One region of the Paenibacillus sp. FSL R5-0749 genome, then DNA from elsewhere that is predicted to be linked to it. Evidence: riboswitches for the same ligand, from Rfam matches in the RefSeq annotation. Region 1 holds a riboswitch; each other region holds the start of a gene.
What was found. Region 1 has a riboswitch for S-adenosylmethionine ahead of mmuP (S-methylmethionine permease). Riboswitches for the same ligand answer to the same signal wherever they lie in the genome.

Region 1 (7,089 bases):
CCGGAGAACGATAGGCACCTATGTTATTCAATATGCGATGCTATCTATCGCAGCCATTATCCCAGGACTTGCACTCAGCGTATGGATCTCCAAGTGGATCATTAATATATCCGCGTCCTCTCTTCGAGTGAACAATCAGAACATTCCAGTCCAAGGGTTGGACGCGGCCATACTGGCTGGTGTGCTTCTATTTGCTTTAGTGATTTTGTTTACTGTGTTATACGCCAAAAAAGCACGCAGCATCCAACCCGTTCAGGCGATTCGTTATGGTATGTCGGAAACAGATCACAGCCGGATGGCCAGTAGAATGAATTCGCCATGGGCACAACACTGGGTCGGGTTCACACGAATGCCTGTGACCGCGGTCCTCGGACTTCGACATGTTTTCAAAAACACCAAAAGTTCTGTTCTTACACTTTTACTGACCACCATGGCTTCCTCTGTACTGGTCTTAGGATATGTGCTGCTGACCAGTATAATCGGAATTGAACAGACAGCAGCTAAATGGGGGTATGACAATGCCAACATCGCAGCAGTAGTGGTAAACAGAAGTACATTCCCGAAGGCTGAGCTGAAGCAAGCGTTAGAAGAGGATTCAAGGATAAGCAATGTAGGCTGGCAAGGGAACATCACTGGTGTAATTAGCCCGGAGTCTTCGGCAACAGTAAAGGGTCAATCCATTAGTCTTAACTTGAGTGTACTAGACGGGAGTTATCAGGAGCTTGGATTCGAAACGTTGAGAGGGAATAACCCACAGCACGTGAACGAAATTGCCATTGGAGTAAGTATCGCCAAAACATCGAACAAAGATATAGGTGATCTCATCGACATCTATATTGAAGGAGAAAAGCGGACATTCCTCATTACAGGCATCTATCAGGCCATCGCCAACATGTCTGTTTCAGGTCGAATCACCATTGATGCCATGAGAAGTGTGAACCCGGGTTATGGTGAATTTGATGCTATCTTCATTAATGTTAATAATATGGCACAAGCGGATAAGGTTGTCGGGGAGTTGAATGAGCAATTTAAGGACTTCGCTTCGGTAATCACCCAGAAGACATTGCTTGATTCGGTTTACGCGGAAGCTGCAAACATCCTGATCTATCCGATGAGCCTGATTGGATTGATGTTTATCCTTGTGACGTTCATCATTATTTTCAGTACCTGCCGGATCAATATCCGCAAAGAGAGCAGAACGTACGGGATATACAAATCGCTAGGAATGACATCCCGTCAAATTCGGTTATCAGTCACCATGGGGATGGTCCTGCTATCCGCTATGGGAGCCATACTAGGCATGTTTCTTGGCGTATATGTACTGCCTCTTCTGCTCGAAATGGTCCTTTCCGGTTATGGTATCGTGCAACTTCCACTGATCCTGCATTGGGGTGGAATGATACTGTTCGCCTGCCTAAGCATCGTTGCAGCAGGTCTTGGCTCATGGTTCTCTTCCCAGATCATTCGGGAAACATCGCCACGTATGCTGGTTATCGAATAATCTAATAAGGATTCTCTAACATTATAAAAAAGCCCTTCCACACCTCTATAGGATGTGAAAGGGCTTCTCATAATGATATGATTTATTTTCGCCACTTCTTCGCAAGCTCGTCAATCTGATGCGGTGTTGTACGGCAGCAGCCGCCAATAATCCGTGCACCCGCAGCAACCCACTGTTCCGAAGCATCACTCATACTGCCACAGGAACCCTGCCCACTCCACGTCTTCGTTGCTGCATCGTATACTTCCCCCGAGTTCGGATACACAATAACAGGTTTATCGCTGGCACGGCTCAAAATACTCACGGCTTCCGTCACCACTTCCATAGGAGCACAGTTCAGGCCAATCGCAGTGATCTGCGGCTCGGAGCCAAACGTCTGTGCACATGTCTTAAGCGGCGTACCTTCGCTGATGCTTGTCCCATCTTTTAATGAAAAGGATAGCCAGGCATAGGCATGAGGAAACTCCTTCAGCAAATCAACCAGCACCTGTGCTTCCTGCAAGGATGGTATGGTCTCAAAAGCCAGAATATCAGCACCCGCTTCAAGCAACGCGGCCATCCGCGGACGATGGAATGCAGCCAGCGTTTCATCTGATACACCGTAGTGACCGATGTACTCCGATCCATCAGCTAGATAAGCGCCGTAGGGTCCAACGGATGCAGCAACCAACGGTCGTGGCCGAGCCAAGAATCCTGTCACCGAGATATCAGAGGTTTGCACTTCTGCCCATACGTCATCTCTCGCCTGTGCAGCCAGTTCCACCGTCTTGCGAATCAGGTCCAACGCTGCTTGCTCGCCGATGCCTCTCTTGCGGAAGCCATCCACTGTCGCCTGATAACTGGATGTAATCGCACAGTCGGCTCCTGCTCGAAAATAATCCGTATGGACCTGAACAATAACATCCGGATTCTCAAGCAACACACGAGCAGACCATAATGGATCATCCAGATCACATCCATGCTGTTCAAGTTCTGTTGCCAGCGCTCCATCCAGAATCATGACCGGATGTTCACGAAGGATCTGTTCTATGGGGTTAGTCGGTTGTGTTTGTGTCATGTACTTGTCCTCTTTTCTTATTCACACGTTCTGTCAAATAATAAGCTGCGTAACATACTGCGATAAATGGAATCCCACAATACAGCGCAATTCGCTGTGTCGGGTCGAAAGCAATACCTATACATGAAGCCAGGCATAATATAAATGAAACAATCGGTACCACCGGATACAGTGGTGTACGGTAGACCAGATCTTTGACCGCATGTCCTTCCCGGATATACTGTCTGCGGAACATGTACTGGGAAGCGCTGATGCTCATCCATACGGCAACGACAGCCAGACCTGATATGGAGACCAGCGTAATATACACCGTACCTGGCGCAATAATGCTGGACAGCAGAGCCAGTGCACCACCCACCATACTGATCAGAAGTGCATTCAGCGGTACCCCGCGCTTGGTCAATTTGGCAAACCACGGAGAGATCGTTCTTTTGTCAGCCAGAGACCAGAGCATCCGTGAAGATGCATAGAGGCCCGAATTGGCAGCAGAGAGAATCGCCGTCAGAATAACAAAGTTCATAATATCTGCAGCGTAGGGTACACCCACCCGCTCCATTACCGCTACAAAAGGACTTTCCAATACACTGGCGTCCGACATGGGCAGCAAGGCCGACAAGATAACAATCGTTCCGATGAAGAAAATAACCAAACGCCACAGTGTGGTATAAATAGCTTTGGGAATCGTCTTTTCTGGATTCTCCGTCTCCCCGGCGGCAATACCGATTAACTCAGTGCCTGAGAATGCAAAGTTAACAGCAAGCATAGTCATCAATATCGCTGTAGCCCCATGAGGGAACCACCCGGATGCGGTAATATTTGATAGAAATGGAGCCGGTTCAGCATCCGCCATGGGAATGAACCCAAACATGGCTGCACCACCGATAATAATGAAGATTACGATGGTAACTACTTTGACAGATGAGAACCAGAACTCGGATTCCGCAAAAAGTTTTACCGTTAAAGCATTGAACAAAAAGATCATCAGTGCAAAAAGTGCGCTCCATATCCATACATTTACCGATGGGAACCAACGCTGCATCAGCAGACCGGCGGCTGTGAATTCAGAGCCAAGCGCAACAGTCCAGGTTAACCAGTACAACCAAGCTACCGTATAGCCTGTTGCTGGTCCAATATATCTTGCCGCATAACTATGAAATGCTCCCGTCTCTGGCATATGAACAGTCAGTTCACCAAGACAGAGCATCACCAGATATACTACGATCGCTCCAATCAAGTAGGAAAGAATAGTTCCCAGTGGTCCCGCCTGCTGAATCGTATAACCCGAGCTCAGGAATAATCCCGTTCCAATGACGCCACCCAGAGAGAGCATGACCACATGCCGTGCCTGCATTTTCCGCTGAAAATGCCCTTTGTCGTTGTTGTTCTCCATACCTGCTGCTCCCTACTTCTTCATCCAGAAAAAACAAAAAAGACCCACTCTTCCTAAAGAGTGCGCCGTTACTGACAAATAAAAACAAACGCTCCTATCTATCAGGCTGTTCACCCGCTGGAATTAGCACAGTATCCTTCAGATCTGCTGCTGAGGTTTCTAAGGGCCAGTCCCTCCACCTCTCTGGATAAGAAAATGATTTTTTATAAATATAGCGATTGTTCATGAGTGTGTCAACATTTAAATAATACGTGGATACTTCGCTATTCTGTGGAAGACCCCGGATTGGTGATGGATATCTTGACATCATACGTAATTGGCACGGTGCTGAAGATTTGGTCCCAATCGTTCTTGACCTTCTTCCATGTTTTTGGATGTTTAATACGCAAGCTATCCCGAAAGTCCGCAACATCGACTTTATAGGTATGCTGAAGTTTGTACAATACCTGACGAATCTGTTGTTCGGCCAGTTCAGCAAAATCCTTTTCCAATTCTCTGAGATATTCACCCTTTTCCTCTTCCTCGGGAGCGCGCCAATCCTCCATCAGCCAGCCTTCGGATTCAGTCTTCACATGGAATGAAATATCATTGCCAACTACCTTCGGCGTAATTTTAACCTTTTTCTTCTTCATTTCGAACAACACGGTGAATCCTTCTTTATTGTGAGTCTTCAAGACGCCTCCCTTTTTTTTGGAATTGAGCCATGACAACCCTTCCAGATCTGTTTGACTAAGTTCTCCGATGAACTTGGTCGTTTTCCCATCAAAGATGCTCCCTCCGGAGAACTTATCTTCTCCATCGGAGTTTAATACATTCTGGAGCAGGAAGCTCGATCCGGATTGCATTTGTGCGTCTAACTTGGACAGCAGAACCGGATCAAGTATTTTATTGGATATATAAGAGTTGTTCGTAATGCCTGTGAGATAGAATGCTGGTATTCGAGACGGATCTTGTGAAGTCAACACATCTAATGCAGAATGATGACTGATCAGCACCAGGCAGTTCGGTCGAATATCATTATCCCGTAGTACAAAATCAAGTAATTGGTCCAAACCATATTTTTTGGCGATATCCTTGGAGACAACGATAACTTTCAGATGATGTCCAATAAGTGGCCGATCCCGCCTTAACGCAAACTGACGGAAGATTTGCAACATGGAATCTCCACTGAGCTGTTCATTGGAATAGGATGTTTTGCCGGAAGAAGGAGAACCGGATTGCTGGCTCGATTGACTGTTGGAGAAGCCCGGAGCGATCTGCACCGTGGCAGTTACATAGTTCTTCTTAGGATATGAGCCTCCTTGAGCAGCAATGTCTCTCTCGAATTCCGTCTCTTTGCCTACATCGATTCCAAGACCAACATAGAGACTTAGATCCTCTATTTCTCGACTGCTCCAGCATCCGGACAGCGTCAACAGAATACAAAAGGCAGAAGCTAAACGTAAGAGCATACGAAATGGCATCATGCATGTTTGCCTCCTTTTTTGCGAATCAGACTTATCAACAGTAACACCATAGGAAGAATGCCAAATAAAAACACAGATGCATTACCCAGCATATCTCCAAGTGCAAAAGTATCATCAACCGTTTTGGGCATCATGGCTGTCACATAAATGAATGGAAGCAGACCATACATAATCCCCTTCATTTTTTTGGAACGGAACAAATCACGAATACCCACCGAAGCACAGTAATGTGTGATCGCGGTAGTCGAAAAAATCTGCATAATCCAGATGACCAGCAATAAGGATTCAAATCGTTCGAATATTAATCCCTGTATCTCGAAGCTTCTCACCAAATCCAGCGTTGGCCAGGTTCGAGTTTTGATTCCATCCAGGGACAGGCTACCTACAACCATGACAACCGTAATCAAATATATAATGGTGGATATAAGTATGCCCCAGCTCATCGCCTTATTGCTTTTCTTCGGATTTTTCATATAAGCAGTCATAATTAGCATCACCTCATACCCCGTATATGATAATAGAGAAGGCTTAAGTCCTTTGAAAACAGGCATAAGACCTTCGCCGAGCACTGGTCTAAGATTTCCAATCTCAAATAGCTGATTACTCAGCAGAATTTCAATGACAAATATAATGATTGTAATCGGTAGAATAATCTCGAACACCCGTATTATGACACCAAGTCCGCCTGAGATCATATATATACCGATCCACATGAAGACCATAACAATCGCCCATGTGGGCGTACGTTCAAGCAGATACATCCCTGTTACTTCAGCCATGACTCTAATTTCGAATGCGGCAATCACCATAAAATACATAATCATGGCAAATCCCAATATGTAAGCAATCCAGCTCCCCGTAATTTCACGGGTGAACTGGAATACCGTTTTCCCCGGAAATCTGCGACACAAGGTAACCAGAACAATGCCGACACCTGCAATAATCAGTCCCGACAGAATAATGGATATCCAGACATCCGGTGTTCCGACGGCCTTACTGGTCGTTCGAGGTAACGTCAGGATCCCGGCACCAAGCATGTAATTCACAATAATTATAACGGCCTGTGTCGTGGTTATCTTTTGTGGAGAGCCATTCACTTTAGTTCACCTCCAGAGCTTCTGTAGATGGAAAATTTGATTACTTTTTACGATCCTCATCGATCGGATTTGTCATTTTGGGACGCATTCTCATCATGTTCAACGGAGCACGAATAACGAAATCCTTCCATTCATTGATGTGATAAGGGACGGCCGGAGCTACGTAAGGTACGCCAAAGCTTGAGAGCCGTGCCAGATGCGTGCACACAAGCAGGAAGAACATAACCACGCCATACAAACCAAGAACTGCGGCACTAAACATTGCGGCAAATCTCAGAATTCGCAGAGTTAGCCCTGCACTATAGACAGGAATGGTAAAGGAAGAGATCGCCGTAACCGCAACGACAATAACCAGGAATTGGCTTATGATTCCTGCTTGTACTGCTGCTTGTCCAATAATCAGACCTCCCACGATACCCATCGCTGGCGCAATCGGTTTAGGCAGCCGTATCCCTGCCTCTCTCAGAATTTCAATGGAAATTTCCATGATCAGTACTTCAATGATCGAAGGAAACGGTACCCCTGTCCGCGTTTCAATAATCGTCAGAACCAGCTTGGTCGGGATAAGACCAGGGTGG
Region 2 (7,089 bases), 270 kb from region 1:
CCATGACTTCATCTGTGCCAAAATGCATATTGTTGGCACAAAATTCAATAATCGGTCTCATGTAGGTTCACCTGCTTTGTTTGACCATTTTAATTTATGGCCATTTGTAATATAATATAATAAGGAAAGGAGTTGAAAAATATGAGCGAAAACGCACAAGACACCATGTATGATGAGGTATCTGATGTTCTTGACAAGCTTCGTCCGTTCCTGCAACGCGATGGCGGTGACGTGGAACTGGTTGACGTGGAAGACGGCATCATTAAGCTGAAACTGGTCGGTGCCTGCGGCAGTTGCCCAAGCTCCACCATTACCTTAAAAGCCGGGATTGAACGTGCCCTTCTCGAAGAAGTTGAGGGTGTACAAGAAGTCGTACAAGTATTCTAATCAATCCTTCACGAAATAAACCTCAAGAGCCTTTCGCTTCGCATGAAGCGGAGGGCTCTTTTTTTGTGCGCATATTCAGCCTGTCCATTTCATCTGTCCCTAGACCAGCATCAACGTCTTCAAAGTCCAGTCCTATAACTCACCTTAAGTATCCTCACGCTGTATGATCGGACGAATCGGATCAAGCCCTCCAGATACATCCATAATGTTACCTGTTATAAAATCGGAATGATCAAGGCATAGATACGTAATCACTCGTGCGATATCTTCACCGCTGCCAGGACGTCCTCTTGGCGTTTCCTCGTCGGTGATGCCCGCCATTTCATCAATCGTTTTCTCTTTGTTGGCACCACGAATATCTCCCGGGCATACCATGTTGACCGTAATTCCATAAGGAGCTTCCTCAACAGCGAGTGTCTTTGTAAAAGAGACCAGACCTACCTTGGCAGCCGCATATACGGCGCGATGTGGCCAAGATCTCGCTTCTCCAGCATGACTGAAGCCAAAATGGATAATACGTCCCCATTGCTTGCGTCTCATCTCTGGCAATACACGCTGATCCAGCAACATCGGTCCCAGCAGATTTCCCTGCACGAGCATCTGGACCTCGGCTTCAGAATAATCCGCAAATAATCGTCGTTCACGGACAAATGGACCCGCGTTATTCACCAAAATATCAATGCTGCCCAGGTTGTCTTCCACCTGTTCAACCAATGAAGAGATATCTTCTACCTTCGATATATCCGCCTGGATAGCAATGCACCGCACACCCTTGGCTGTAATCTGAGCCCTTAAAGCCTCAGCTTCTGCTCTGCTGTGTACATAGTTGAGGGCAATATGACACCCCTGATCTGCCAGACTGAGGGCCGTCATTTTACCAAGACCTTTGGCACTTCCCGTTATGAGGGCAATCTTTCCCTTCACGTTCATCCCCCTCTTCAAAGAGCAGTCACTATCCAGTATAAAAGATTTATCGTCCTCCTACAACTCGCTTATCCACAAGGGATTATCCACCTTTAATTCCAAATATATCTTGATTGGAATCGAATACCTATGGTACTGTCGAGGATATAACCCGAAAGGACCTCTACTTGAATATGAAGAACAAACGATGGATATCATTTCTTACACTTTTAATGGTGAGTTTATTCACAGTCTCTAGTGCTTCACAGGTATCAGCAGAAAGTGAGACGTATCAATCACCCGATGAGTATGATTGGATTATTGGCCCTGCATCTGTAACGCTCGATGGCAAAGCCACACTGAAAGTCCCTGAAAGTCATTCCTTTCTGGATAAGGCCAATACCCAACGCTCAATACTTAACAGCGGTGGAAAGCCTAACGGGAATGAAATCGGAAGCCTAACCAGCAATAGTGAATACGGCTCGTGGTATGTTGTATTTGAATACGTGAAGACAGGTCATATTCATGATGATGATCAAAATTTGAATGGCGAAGAACTGTTAAGCAGTTATATCCGAGGCACAGAAGAAGAGAACAGAGAGCTCGATCCCGAATACAGAACGTACATAACAGGTTGGGAAATCGAACCGGCATACGATAAGACCAAACATCAGTTGGTCTACTCCCTAGGTTTCAAGAATGCTGATCAGCAAGCCATGGTGAATTACAATGTAAAACTCCTGACACGCGAAGGGTACATCACAGCCATTCTGGTTATCGATACGGCCAACTTTCAACAGAGCCGCCAGGCATTCGAGGAAACCGTCCTTAATCAACTTCACATCAATGCAGGACATACCTACGAGGAATATAATGCATCGACTGACAAAACTTCGACCATAGGGCTCAACAGCCTTCTGATGGGGGGAATCGGGTATACGGCTTCCCAAAAATTTAGCGCTCTTCTTTTGCTCAAAAAAGGATGGGCCTTAATCTTGGTTGTCGTTCTTGGACTAATCGGCTGGATCAGATACAAAATCAAAAGTTCACACGGAGATGAAGAAAAACTCTCTCCCTCCGAGCGGACGTACCTGCAAGAAGCAGATGAACAGCAGCATGCTGATCAGAATGAATTATCCTACTACCGCCAATCTGGACATCACTCCAATGCTGATACATCAGAGAAACTTTAACCTATGTTGTGACTTATGTTGATCCATGCTTCAGCACAGACTTGGGGAGTGGCTATTCAAAAATTGCACCTCGCTACAAGCGCTAATAACGCAAAAAGAGGATGTCCTTCCGTCATATTCATGACTTATGGGACATCCTCTTCTTATCAGTTCACGTCAACTCATACATATTGAATTATTCAGTTGCAGGTTCAACTGAACCTTTATAACGCTCTTTGATGAATGTTTTTACTTCTTCGGAGTGCAGGGCAGCAGCCAACTTCTTAATTGCATCTGAATCCTTGTTGTCCTCACGGGAAACGAGGATGTTCGCGTATGGGTTACCTTGCAGATCTTCGATCAGCAAAGCATCATTCGCCGGATTCAGGTTCGCTTCAAGCGCATAGTTAGCGTTGATGAATACCAGATCCGCTTCATCCAATTGACGAGGCATCATGGCTGCATCCAGCTCGATGATATTCAGGTTCTTCGGATTGGCTGTGATATCTTGAATCGTAGAAGTGATATTTGTATTGTCTTTCAGCGTAATAATGCCTTCCTTCGCGAGCAACAACAGTGCACGTCCCCCATTGGATGGGTCATTTGGAATGGCTACTTTTGCGCCATCAGCCAATTCATCCAAAGATTTAATCTTTTTGGAGTATCCGCCAAAAGGTTCAACATGAACAGGTGTTACAGCAACGAGGTTGAAACCACGTTCTTTATTCTCTGTGTCCAAGTAAGGCTGGTGCTGGAAGAAGTTTGCATCCAATTTTTTATCAGCAAGCTGCTGGTTGGGTTGTACATAGTCATTGAACGTAACGACTTGCAAACGAATACCTTGTGCTTCCAGTTCAGGTTTGATGCTTTCCAGAATCTCTGCGTGTGGTGTAGGTGAAGCTCCCACTTTCAATTCAACCGTGCGTGGTGCACCTGCTGAATTGTCTGCGCCGCTATCGGCATCCTTGTTGTTTCCGCAAGCTGCGAGAACCGCGATCAGCATAAGACTAAGTAGAGCGAATGACCATTTTTTCATGTGTAAAACCCCTTCTCTAATCATATTTTCATGTGGCGTTTGAATGACTGCACAGCCAACATGTTATCTATGTGTTATTTCCTGGTGAAAAATGTAACTAAGCGATCTCCAGCCATCTGGAGAATTTGCACGAGAATAATCATCGACACTACGGATATGATCATGATTTCATTTTGATAACGATAATACCCATAGTTGATTGCCAGCGTTCCCAGTCCACCACCACCAACCATGCCCGCCATCGCCGTGTAGGAGACAAGCGTAACGATGGTAATGGTTATCCCAGCAACCAGACCAGGTAACGCCTCAGGCAGCAACACCCGTCTTACAATCTGTCCGGTGGATGCCCCCATTGACTGAGCCGCTTCAATTACACCACGGTCAACTTCTCGCAACGTTGTCTCCACCAATCGAGCAAAATAAGGAGCTGCTGAAATAACCAAAGGAGGTATAACACCTAACACACCTGTAGCTGTACCGACGAGTGAACGAGTAAATGGAATAAGAGCAACAATCAAAATGATAAATGGAACTGATCGCAAAATATTTACAATCAAGGACAAAATAATGTACACCGTCCGTGACTTGATCGAAGCAGATCGGGCTGTCATAAACAGCAGAACTCCGAGTGGTAAACCAAAGATAACGGTGAATAGGCCTGATACACCCAAAATTTGCAGTGTCTCTATGGAAGCTTTACCAACCTCTTCCCAACGAACTGTTGAAAAATCCATCTAACGTAGCACCTCCACATCAAGTCCCTCAGCGGTTAGTTCGGATATCGTCCGATCAATCGCATTGGAATCACCTTCGAACCGAACGGTCAGCTGACCATAAGGAACCTGTTTAATCGTAGAGATTGTCCCTTGCAGGATGGCAAAATCCACACCCGTCTTGCGAACCGTCCTGGACAAAATCGCTTCATACGTTTTGTTCCCCAGAAAGGATATCTTCACAAGTTTCGATGCAACACCTGCCTGCAATTCAATGCCTGCATTTGCCAGAGCAGTCTCTTCCAGAGCCAGTCCAGCTTCATGGTCACGCATCATGAAGTCCCGCGTAATCGCATGCTGCGGCTTCAGGAACACTTCGGTTACAGGTCCCTGTTCCACAATGCCACCTTGATGAATGACAGCCACCTTATCACAGATGTTCTGAATGACATGCATCTCATGTGTAATCAGCACAATGGTAAGGTTGTACTTTTCGTTAATGTCGAGCAATAACTTCAGAATTGAATTTGTCGTCTGCGGATCAAGCGCTGAAGTAGCCTCATCACAAAGAAGTACATTCGGATCACTCGCAAGTGCTCTCGCAATCCCCACACGTTGTTTCTGTCCACCTGATAATTGAGCTGGATATTTGTTGCTATGGTTCTCCAGACCAACGAGATTGAGCATCTCCTTCACTTTGCGATCAATGGCATCCTTGGGTGTATTCACAAGCTTTAGTGGAAAAGCCACATTATCATATACCGTTGCAGAGGATAACAGATTGAAGTGTTGGAAAATCATCCCGATTTTGCGTCTCTGTTGCTGCAATTCGGTTTTGCTCAGTTCAGTCAGATTGATCCCGTCAACCCATACTTCACCCTCCGTAGGCCGCTCCAGCAAATTAATACAGCGAATCAGTGTACTTTTACCCGCTCCGGAATGGCCAATAACGCCGTAGATTTCACCCTTTTGGATGTTCAAATTCAGCTCGGATAACGCTGTTGTAGACTTTTTTCCTTTGCCGTACGTTTTGGTTAATCCTTTTAATTCAATCAATCGCACTTGCCCCTTTCCAACCACCTACATGTATCTTTACCCGATCTAAAGGAAAACTCCCCTTAAAGTACAAAAAAGAGCCCTTTGCAGAAACAAAGAGGGCTCTTCACGTGAAAGAATATACCTTCTCATCTGCCAAAATCGTGCCTTGCACCATTTTGTAGGAATTAGCACCTAACATCTATAACGAATGATACATGTATCATGTCATTACAAATCGGTTGCCGGGCTTCATCGGGCCTGTCCCTCCGCCGCTCTCGATAAGAAATATGTTATTGTAGGATTTTATAAGTTCATGTAGTTCATGCTTTATAATGTGAATGTAAATTTTGAGATGATCTGTTCATTCTTTGTCATTGCAACACTCTAATTGAAACTCAGTATATTCCAAGTATTCCGATTTGTCAAAGGGAATTATTTCTTTGCCATATTTTATTGATATAACGATAAGAGGCTGTTAACGTTTCACAGACCATATCCACGCCCTGACGCATTTCCTGCACATGCTGATTCAGATCCTCCAGCTTCACCTTACCTTGCAAAGTCTGGTGTAACTGCCACAGGTCATCGTGCATTTCCGAGTTCATGTAGTGAATTTCCATATTACGTCGTTTGCGCAGCTTGCTCATCGGCTCCCGATATGAGTCCTTGATCTGAATTAATTTCAATGCAAGATCATGATGCTCCCTCGCAAAATCGAACTGCCTTAACACCGTAAAATAAGAAAAATGCGCTTTTGTATTTGAAGTATTCAGCTGGAATATTTCATTCAATACGGTCCCGACTTTATCCAAAATGGCAAAGCAGCGGATGAAGCCATCTTTGTAGAAATACACATATCGGGCATACTCAGCTTTTTCAGTCGGCGTCATGTCGTCCGTTGAGCCTGCAACGACCTTTTTGCGAAAATGAGCTGCAGCGAAGCTGCTTTGCTCCAGTTCATCCAGTGAGGAGATGAGTCCCTGAGTCCACACATACAGTTTCCGATAGTCATGCGTGGGATCATGATCCACATGCATTTGCCGCTGAAAGAGCTCAAGTGTATGCGCCATGGAGTCCATCGCATCCTTCAATTTACCTTCGTTTATACGCGGTTTTTCCCCCAACAACGTTCGCAGCATATTTAACCTCCTCTTTTCCGAATCAACATTTCATCACCGTAACACTTCATCCATTCCGTAATTGCTGCTTGCCATAGGTTGCCCTGATCCCCCTGACATCAAACAAAGTCCACCTGTCCAAAGATGTACATCACTGGATGGTGGACTTTCATATTAGGCCGAGTACCTTCAAGAGAACTGTATCTGTATCTAGAACCGATTAACCGGTCGATGTAGCTTGTACACCAGGAAACTCATATACGTTAAAACTCCGAACAATATGGCGATATCCAGCATATGAGCGAGAGCTACGAACATATATACTTCCGGGCGGTTCATTGTCACCATCATGAAAATACCAATCACGACTTGCATCAGGATGAGAACAACGGATACCACGCCAAGGGTACGCATTTCCTTGTTGTCTGGATGATTACGGTAAGCGAAATGACCCAGAATTGCAATAACAATGACGAGCGACGCTGCTGCTGCACGGTGAGCAAAAGCAACCGCTACCCCTCCTGAAAGCTCAGGGATAATCTGCCCGTTACAGAGCGGAAATCCGGAACATCCGCCAGCAGAATTCGTGTGGCTCACAAATGCACCCGTGTATACCACGAGATATGTGTAAATGGTAGAGAACCAGACCAGATTCCTGAATTTTTTGCTCACCCGAGGGTATTTATTCAGGCGCTCCAATCCGCCATCTTTTGCCTCCTGCC
Region 3 (7,089 bases), 2.9 Mb from region 1:
CTTGTACACTATCCTGAATACGCTTACGTGAAAAATCAAACTCATTTTCCCCATACCGTCCGGCTTTGGTTGATAACATATATGAACTGCGCGGCAAGCTGCGGATAGCCTCACCCAACACCGTCTCTGCCTTTGTCAATCCATAATAAGGCGAAACGTCTATGTAATTCATTCCGGCATCTACAGCAGCATGTACAGTGCGAATTCCCTCTTCCCGGTCAATGTCACGAAATACAGAGCCAAGTGAGGATGCTCCAAAACTCAATACAGGAACGTCCAGTTCGGTCTTTCCAAGTGTTCTTCTCTTCATTGGTTTGCCCCTTCCAACATGTCTGACTACACAAGTTCCTTTTCATTGTAACAGTTCAATTACAATATAAAATATCGCCAATTGCGTAACATGTACTGTTTAATGACCTCAATCTCCAGAAAAAATCAAAAAGCCCGCCGTTCCTCCAGACGGAGTAGTCAGCGGGCTTGCTTCATTAATACTCATCTAACGATCAGCATATATGGAAGTGGTATACAAATATTATAATTAGTTCTGCATTACGAAATCTTCATGCACGGTATTCTCTTCATCGAACATGCGCAAGATGTCGTAACGGGTGTTACGTTGTGCGGGAATATAACCGGCCTCTCGAATCAAACGTAAAATGGATTCAATGTTCACTTTGTAAGTTGCACCCGCAGCAGATACAACGTTCTCTTCAATCATGGTGCTGCCGAAGTCATTACATCCAAATTCAAGCGACTTCTTACCGATCTCAGGACCCATGGTTACCCAAGAGGATTGAATGTTCTTAATATTATCAAGCACCAGTCGGCTGATGGCTACAGTCTTCAAGTACTCTTCCGGCGTCTGACGCTCCAGCTTAAGGTTGGTATTGTCTGGCTGGAAAGTCCAAGGAATGAACGCCAGGAAACCTTCGGAATCATACTTGTTCGCAATACATTCATCCTGAGCTTCACGTACACGGAGCAAGTGTAAAGCACGCTCTTCCATCGATTCACCAAGGCCGATAACCATCGTTGCCGTGGTATTCATGCCGATGCGGTGTGCAGTTTGCATAACGTCCATCCAATCCCGCCATGAACCTTTCAAACGGCTGATTTTCCGACGTGTACGGTCATCCAGAATTTCAGCGCCGCCGCCAGGCAAGGAATCCAGTCCAGCTTCGTGTATAGCACGAACAACCTCTTCCAATGTAAGGCCATCGGAGACTTCAACCATTTTCATAATCTCAGCAGGTGAGAACGAGTGCATCGTGATGTTCGGGAAACGCTCCTTGATGGCTTTCAACAGGTCTGTATAATAGCTGAAAGGCAAGTTTGGATTCGTACCACCTTGCATCAAAATTTCGGTACCATTCACATCTTCCGTTTCCTGAATCTTCTGGAAAATAACTTCATCTGGAAGCACATAACCTTCATCTGAACCAGGTCTGCGGTAGAAAGCACAAAAACGGCAGTACACATCACACACGTTCGTGTAGTTGACGTTACGCCCAATTACAAATGTTCTGTATGGCTCAGGGTGCATGCGTTTCATAACGACATTAGCAGCTGCCCCGATTTTGTCCACTTCATTGGATTCAAATAACTGAATCGTGTCTTCCAAGTCCAAACGTTCGCCCCGAAGGGCTTTATCTAAGATACGGTCTACCGTACTCATCGTAAAAAAGCCTCCCTCATGAAGAGAAATTATATAACGATCCGTCCCAACTTGTTCAAAAGAAGCAAGTTCTGGTGGCAACATCGCATTTCTGTACTCCACATATCGTAACACAGGTTACATGTGAAAAAAAGCACCTTATGTACAGGTGCTTTAAAAATAAGTAAAAATTTTTACATATGGAATGGAATTTATCCGAACTTAAGTGATACTCATAAGGGTATTTGGATACTCCCTTTTGTTAGGATTCCTGAAGTGCTTGTTCCAAATCTACAATCAGATCTTCGATATCTTCCAGACCTACCGAGAAACGCAGCAACCCGTCTGTAATGCCACGGTCCCGGCGAACCTCAGCCGGCATTGCTGCATGAGACATCATCGCTGGGTAGGACAGAATACTCTCGACAGCTCCCAGGCTTACAGCAACAATGGGTAGCTTCACCCGGTTAAGAACTGCTTTTGCACGATCTCCTGAACCGACGTCAAATGAAACGACAGCTCCATATCCTGTTGACTGGCGCTCATGTGCCTCGCGGCCCGGATGATCCTCCAGTCCAGGGTAAAAGACAGCGGTAATATCACTGCGCTCATTAAGCCATGCCGCAAGTCTGGCTGTACTCCGTTCACTATGAGCCATACGAGCCCCCAAGGTTTTCATCCCGCGCATCAGAAGCCAGGATTCTTGTGCCCCGAGTACAGTTCCAAGTCCATTCTGCAACTGTTTCAGTTGTACGCCAAGTGATTCCGTGCGAGCAACTGCTAAGCCTGCCAGCACATCACTATGCCCCCCTAGGAACTTGGTAGCACTATGTACGACGATATCCACACCAAGCTCAATTGGACGCTGATAGTACGGTGTCATAAAGGTGTTATCCAGAATCGTGATCAGGTCATGTTCCTTCGACCAGTCAGTTACGGCAGCGATATCCGTAATACGCAGAGTAGGGTTGGATGGTGTTTCCATATAAACTGCCTTGGTGTTTGGCTTGAGCGCCGCTTTTACTTCATCTATATTGGTCATGTCCACAAAAGTCGTCTCAATCTGCATACGGCTTAATATGGAAGTAAGCAACCGATACGTGCCTCCATATACATCTTCCGTTACAATCATGTGATCCCCTGCGGAGAACATCATGAACACGCTGGAGATCGCAGCCATCCCCGATGAATAGGCGAATCCTCGCGCTCCGCCCTCCAGCAGTGTGATGTAATCTTCCAGAGCCTGACGTGTCGGATTACCCGAACGACTGTAATCATGTTGAGGTGGATTGAAGATATCAAAATGATGGAAGGTTGAGGCTTGATAGATTGGCACACTGGAGGCTCCAGTTGTTTTGTCAATTTCATCACCAAAATGAAGCAATTTGGTATCAAATTTCAATTCAGAATTGGGCTTGTTGTTGGACTCACTCATGAGTGCACGCCTCCTTCAACTTCCTGTTGTGCAGCTGTCAGAGCATTGCCAAGATCTGCAATCAGATCATCCGCATGTTCAATGCCTACAGAGAACCGGAGCAGTCGGTCATCGACACCTACAGCATCACGAATTTCAAGCGGAATATCCGCATGCGTTTGTACCGCTGGGTAGGTCATGAGTGATTCCACTCCACCGAGACTTTCGGCAAAAGCAATCAGTTTGATATGACGCAGCAATGGTTCAACGTAACGTGCATCCTTCACTTTAAAAGAGAAAATACCTGTGTTACCTGTGGATTGTTTATTTTGTATCTCATACCCTGGATGATCCGACAGGCCTGGATGATACACTTCACCCACTGCTGGATGCTCAAGCAAATATTTGGCAATGGTAAGCGCATTGTACTCATGACGCTCCATGCGAAGAGCCAGCGTTTTCATCCCTTTCATCAACTGGTAGGAGTCACTTGGAGACAATACCGCTCCAATGGAATTATGCAGGAACGCCATCTCTGCAGATAATGCCTCACCCTTGGTTATAATTAGTCCGGCCAGCACATCATTGTGTCCGCCCAGATATTTGGTAGCGCTATGAATGATGATATCGGCACCCAGTTCAATCGGACGTTGGAAAAATGGAGTCAACAACGTGTTGTCAACAATGGTCAACAGGTTGTAACTTTTCGCCCAGGAAGCAACGGCTTCCACATCGGTGATCATCATCAATGGATTGGTTGGTGTCTCAATAAATACCGCTTTGGTATTTGGCTGACGAACCTTCTCCAGTGCTGCAAGGTCATTCGTATCTACATAACTGGCAGTTACGCCAAAACGAGACAGAATGCGTTCAAGCAGACGATAGGTTCCACCGTATAGATCCAACGATACAATCAGATGATCCCCTTGACCAAACATGGCAAAGATCGTTTGCAGTGCAGCCATACCCGAGCTACAGGCAAACCCCGCATCACCAGACTCTAGCGCTGCGGCTGCTTCTTCCAATACCTTACGGGTTGGATTCGTCGTACGAATATAATCAAACCCCGTGCTTTGTCCTAGCTTCGGGTGGCGAAACGCAGTGGATTGATAGATCGGAAAGTTAATGGCGCCTGTTACCGGTTCATTGATGGACCCTATTTGTGCTAAGCGGCTTTCGATTTTCAACTTGTTGTTGTCTTCCATTGCTGCATCCTCCTGTAATCTCGATTAGATTTGCGGGCCAATATCGTAAGGTGTTTCTTGATACACATAGTAATTGAGCCAGTTAGAGAATAATAAGTTGGCATGAGCGCGCCAGGTAGCCGGTGGCACACGGGAAGGATCGTTATTTGGATAATAGTGTCTAGGCAATGCAATATCCAACCCTCTGGCTACATCCCGGTCATACTCCCACTTTAATGAGAACGGGTCGTACTCGGCATGACCTGTGGCAAAAATTTGTTTGCCGTCTTTGGTCGCAACCAGGAAGATACCCGCTTCCTCGGATTCAGCCAAAATCTCTAAATTTTCATTCTTTTCAATATCTTCGCGTCTCACTTCCGTATGACGGGAATGTGGAACGTTGAATACTTCATCAAATCCACGCAACAATGGAACATGTGGTTTATTGATCGTATGTGGGAAAACGCCAAAGCACTTTTCATCAAGTGGTACTTTCGGCACATCAAAATGATGGTATAAACCTGCTTGGGAAGCCCAACATATGTGGAGGGTTGAAGTCACATTGGTTTTGGTCCATTCGAAGATCTCCTGGATCTCATTCCAATAGTTCACGTCTTCGAAATCCATCTGTTCCACCGGGGCACCCGTAATAATCATGCCATCGAAACGGCGGTGTTCAATCTCGTCGAAGGTTTTATAGAACAGATCCAAATACTCCTGAGACGTATTCTTCGACGTATGGGATTTTGGGTGTACGAGAACAACATCCACCTGAATAGGCGTGTTTCCGACCAGACGAAGCAATTGTGTTTCGGTCGTTTCCTTTGTCGGCATCAGGTTTAATATAGCGATACGGAGTGGACGAATATCCTGCTGGTATGCAGAAGTTTCATCCATGACGAAGATATTCTCTCCTTCAAGTACTTCTTTTGCTGGTAAAGTATCCGGAATTTTGATTGGCATGGTAAGTCTAACTCCTCCTTGTGCATAGATAGATGCAGCTGCCACTGGCTTGATGTCTTCATATCAATACAGTGACAGACTGCCTTGAGCTTGTAAAAACATTGAATTGCTCCTTCATCCAACGTTACAAACAACCTCAAGTTCCTTAGCGAAAATCACTGCTGAGAAGTCGGGGCATATGACAAAGACCTTCCTCGGATTTCGAGAAAGGTCATATGTAAATAGATATGCGCCTCTCTCATCTCTCAGTTACAACAGTGCCACTTGACACTAGGTCGCTGCAAGAATTAGCACCGTGCGGTATACCGCCGGTTGCCGGGTTTCATCGGGCCAGTCCCTCCACCTACTCTTGATAAGATTTCGCTGTATTAGATTGTAATTTAATATGGTTCACCGTCTACTTTATTACATTAATGCCTTTACGTCAAGGTGCAGTTCTCTGTCTGCTGTCCAGATCGGAACCGTTCTTCATCCGTTGTCATACACTGCCTCAGGGCGCGAAATAGACACATTTTTGCGCTTGAAAGCACCTTGTACCAGCGGTATACTAAACAAGGTGTTATAAACCCTTATGTGAGAGGTGACATATTAAATGGATGGCGACCCGAGGCCTGACTGGCAGCCGAATTCCGACAAACTGCATAGAGAATTGACATCAGCATGCCGGCAGCGGGACGTGACTTCCGTTTGATTATATAGTGAACGCAGCCCTGATCTCCAGGCTCCGCTGCCGACCGGCTGATTTGTTCTTTTTGCGCCCATAATGATAATATCCGCCGAGTTGGCGGGTGCAGAAGGAGTAGATTAACGATGAAAATCCGGTTGGTAAACAACGGTGTGTTTATTCCGGTGGACGATATTCAGCAGGCGCTGACTCCACCAGCGGAAGGATTTTACTGGATTGATGCAGATGTAGACGATTTGGCGGTACTTCAACCGCTGTTCTTGATGCATGATCTGGCTGTGGAAGACTGTCTTAGTGACGAAGAACAACGTCCGAAGATTGAAATTTATGAGAACCATTATTTTATTGTAATCAATAGCATACGTTTCGATGATGAAGAGATTTTTCTGCGTGCAGTCAACTTGTTCCTTGGCAGACATTTTATTATTAGTGTTACGAAGCAAAAGGTCAGCGAATTGCGCACACTGAAACCAATCCTGTGGGAACAGGAAATCAGTACACCGGATCGTCTGCTCTATTTGCTGGTTGACTTGATTGTTGATAATTATTTCACCGTAGGTGACCGAATTGAAGCACGGATTGAGAAGCTTGAGGAAGACATTCTGATGCATACCAAAAAGTCACATCTGAATGAAATCATCGGGCTGCGCAGTGAGATTCTGTGGCTGAAAAAAGTCCTTGGACCTCAGAAAGAGGTCATTAACACACTGAACAAAAAAGATCTGCGTCTCATCGATGATCAACTGCAAAAGTATTTCAGTGACATCTATGAAAATGCCGTAAAAATTTCGGAAACCTTTGAGACTTATCGCGACCTGATGGGCAACTTGCGAGAAGCCTACCAATCCAGTATAGCGAACCGGGCGAATGAGATCATGCGTGTGTTTACCGCCATTACCACGGTCTTCATGCCGCTGACGGTTATTACCGGAATATACGGTATGAACTTTACGAATATGCCCGAGCTTAACTGGAAATACAGCTATTTTGTTGTAATTGGCCTGATGGTTACACTGGGCCTGAGCATGTTCTTCATTTTCCGCAAAAAAGACTGGGTATGAACTCGTACGAAATAACAAAGACGATGCGCTCCTCTTGGAGGAACGCGTCGTCTTTTTCTATACCCTGCAACTAACTTACATTCCGCTCTGTCTCTGCATGCCGACGGAAGCGGATGCGAATCATGCGC

Region 2: it holds a riboswitch for S-adenosylmethionine, as region 1 does, so the genes downstream of both, MKY85_RS24710 (methionine ABC transporter ATP-binding protein) here and mmuP (S-methylmethionine permease) in region 1, are expected to answer to the same signal.
Region 3: it holds a riboswitch for S-adenosylmethionine, as region 1 does, so the genes downstream of both, metA (homoserine O-succinyltransferase) here and mmuP (S-methylmethionine permease) in region 1, are expected to answer to the same signal.

Annotation. Positions count from the first base shown of each region.
Region 1 is NZ_CP152005.1:5,814,624-5,821,712, forward strand. Features, by position in the region: gene MKY85_RS26005 (FtsX-like permease family protein) at 1-1,501, shown strand, start outside; gene mmuM (homocysteine S-methyltransferase) at 1,584-2,558, opposite strand; gene mmuP (S-methylmethionine permease) at 2,536-3,948, opposite strand; SAM riboswitch class I at 4,040-4,142, opposite strand; gene MKY85_RS26020 (Ger(x)C family spore germination protein) at 4,212-5,414, opposite strand; gene MKY85_RS26025 (GerAB/ArcD/ProY family transporter) at 5,411-6,511, opposite strand; gene MKY85_RS26030 (spore germination protein) at 6,552-7,089, opposite strand, start outside.
Region 2 is NZ_CP152005.1:5,540,876-5,547,964, forward strand. Features, by position in the region: gene MKY85_RS24680 (YuzB family protein) at 1-61, opposite strand, end outside; gene MKY85_RS24685 (NifU family protein) at 142-387, shown strand; gene MKY85_RS24690 (SDR family oxidoreductase) at 532-1,311, opposite strand; gene MKY85_RS24695 (DUF2167 domain-containing protein) at 1,485-2,483, shown strand; gene MKY85_RS24700 (MetQ/NlpA family ABC transporter substrate-binding protein) at 2,659-3,498, opposite strand; gene MKY85_RS24705 (methionine ABC transporter permease) at 3,573-4,232, opposite strand; gene MKY85_RS24710 (methionine ABC transporter ATP-binding protein) at 4,233-5,267, opposite strand; SAM riboswitch class I at 5,393-5,534, opposite strand; gene MKY85_RS24715 (Cthe_2314 family HEPN domain-containing protein) at 5,672-6,388, opposite strand; gene MKY85_RS24720 (heme A synthase) at 6,578-7,089, opposite strand, start outside.
Region 3 is NZ_CP152005.1:1,976,247-1,983,335, reverse strand. Features, by position in the region: gene MKY85_RS08965 (aldo/keto reductase) at 1-310, opposite strand, end outside; gene mqnC (cyclic dehypoxanthinyl futalosine synthase) at 539-1,675, opposite strand; gene MKY85_RS08955 (aminotransferase class I/II-fold pyridoxal phosphate-dependent enzyme) at 1,917-3,089, opposite strand; gene MKY85_RS08950 (PLP-dependent transferase) at 3,086-4,273, opposite strand; gene metA (homoserine O-succinyltransferase) at 4,298-5,215, opposite strand; SAM riboswitch class I at 5,451-5,574, opposite strand; gene corA (magnesium/cobalt transporter CorA) at 6,026-6,961, shown strand; gene MKY85_RS08935 (HRDC domain-containing protein) at 7,032-7,089, opposite strand, start outside.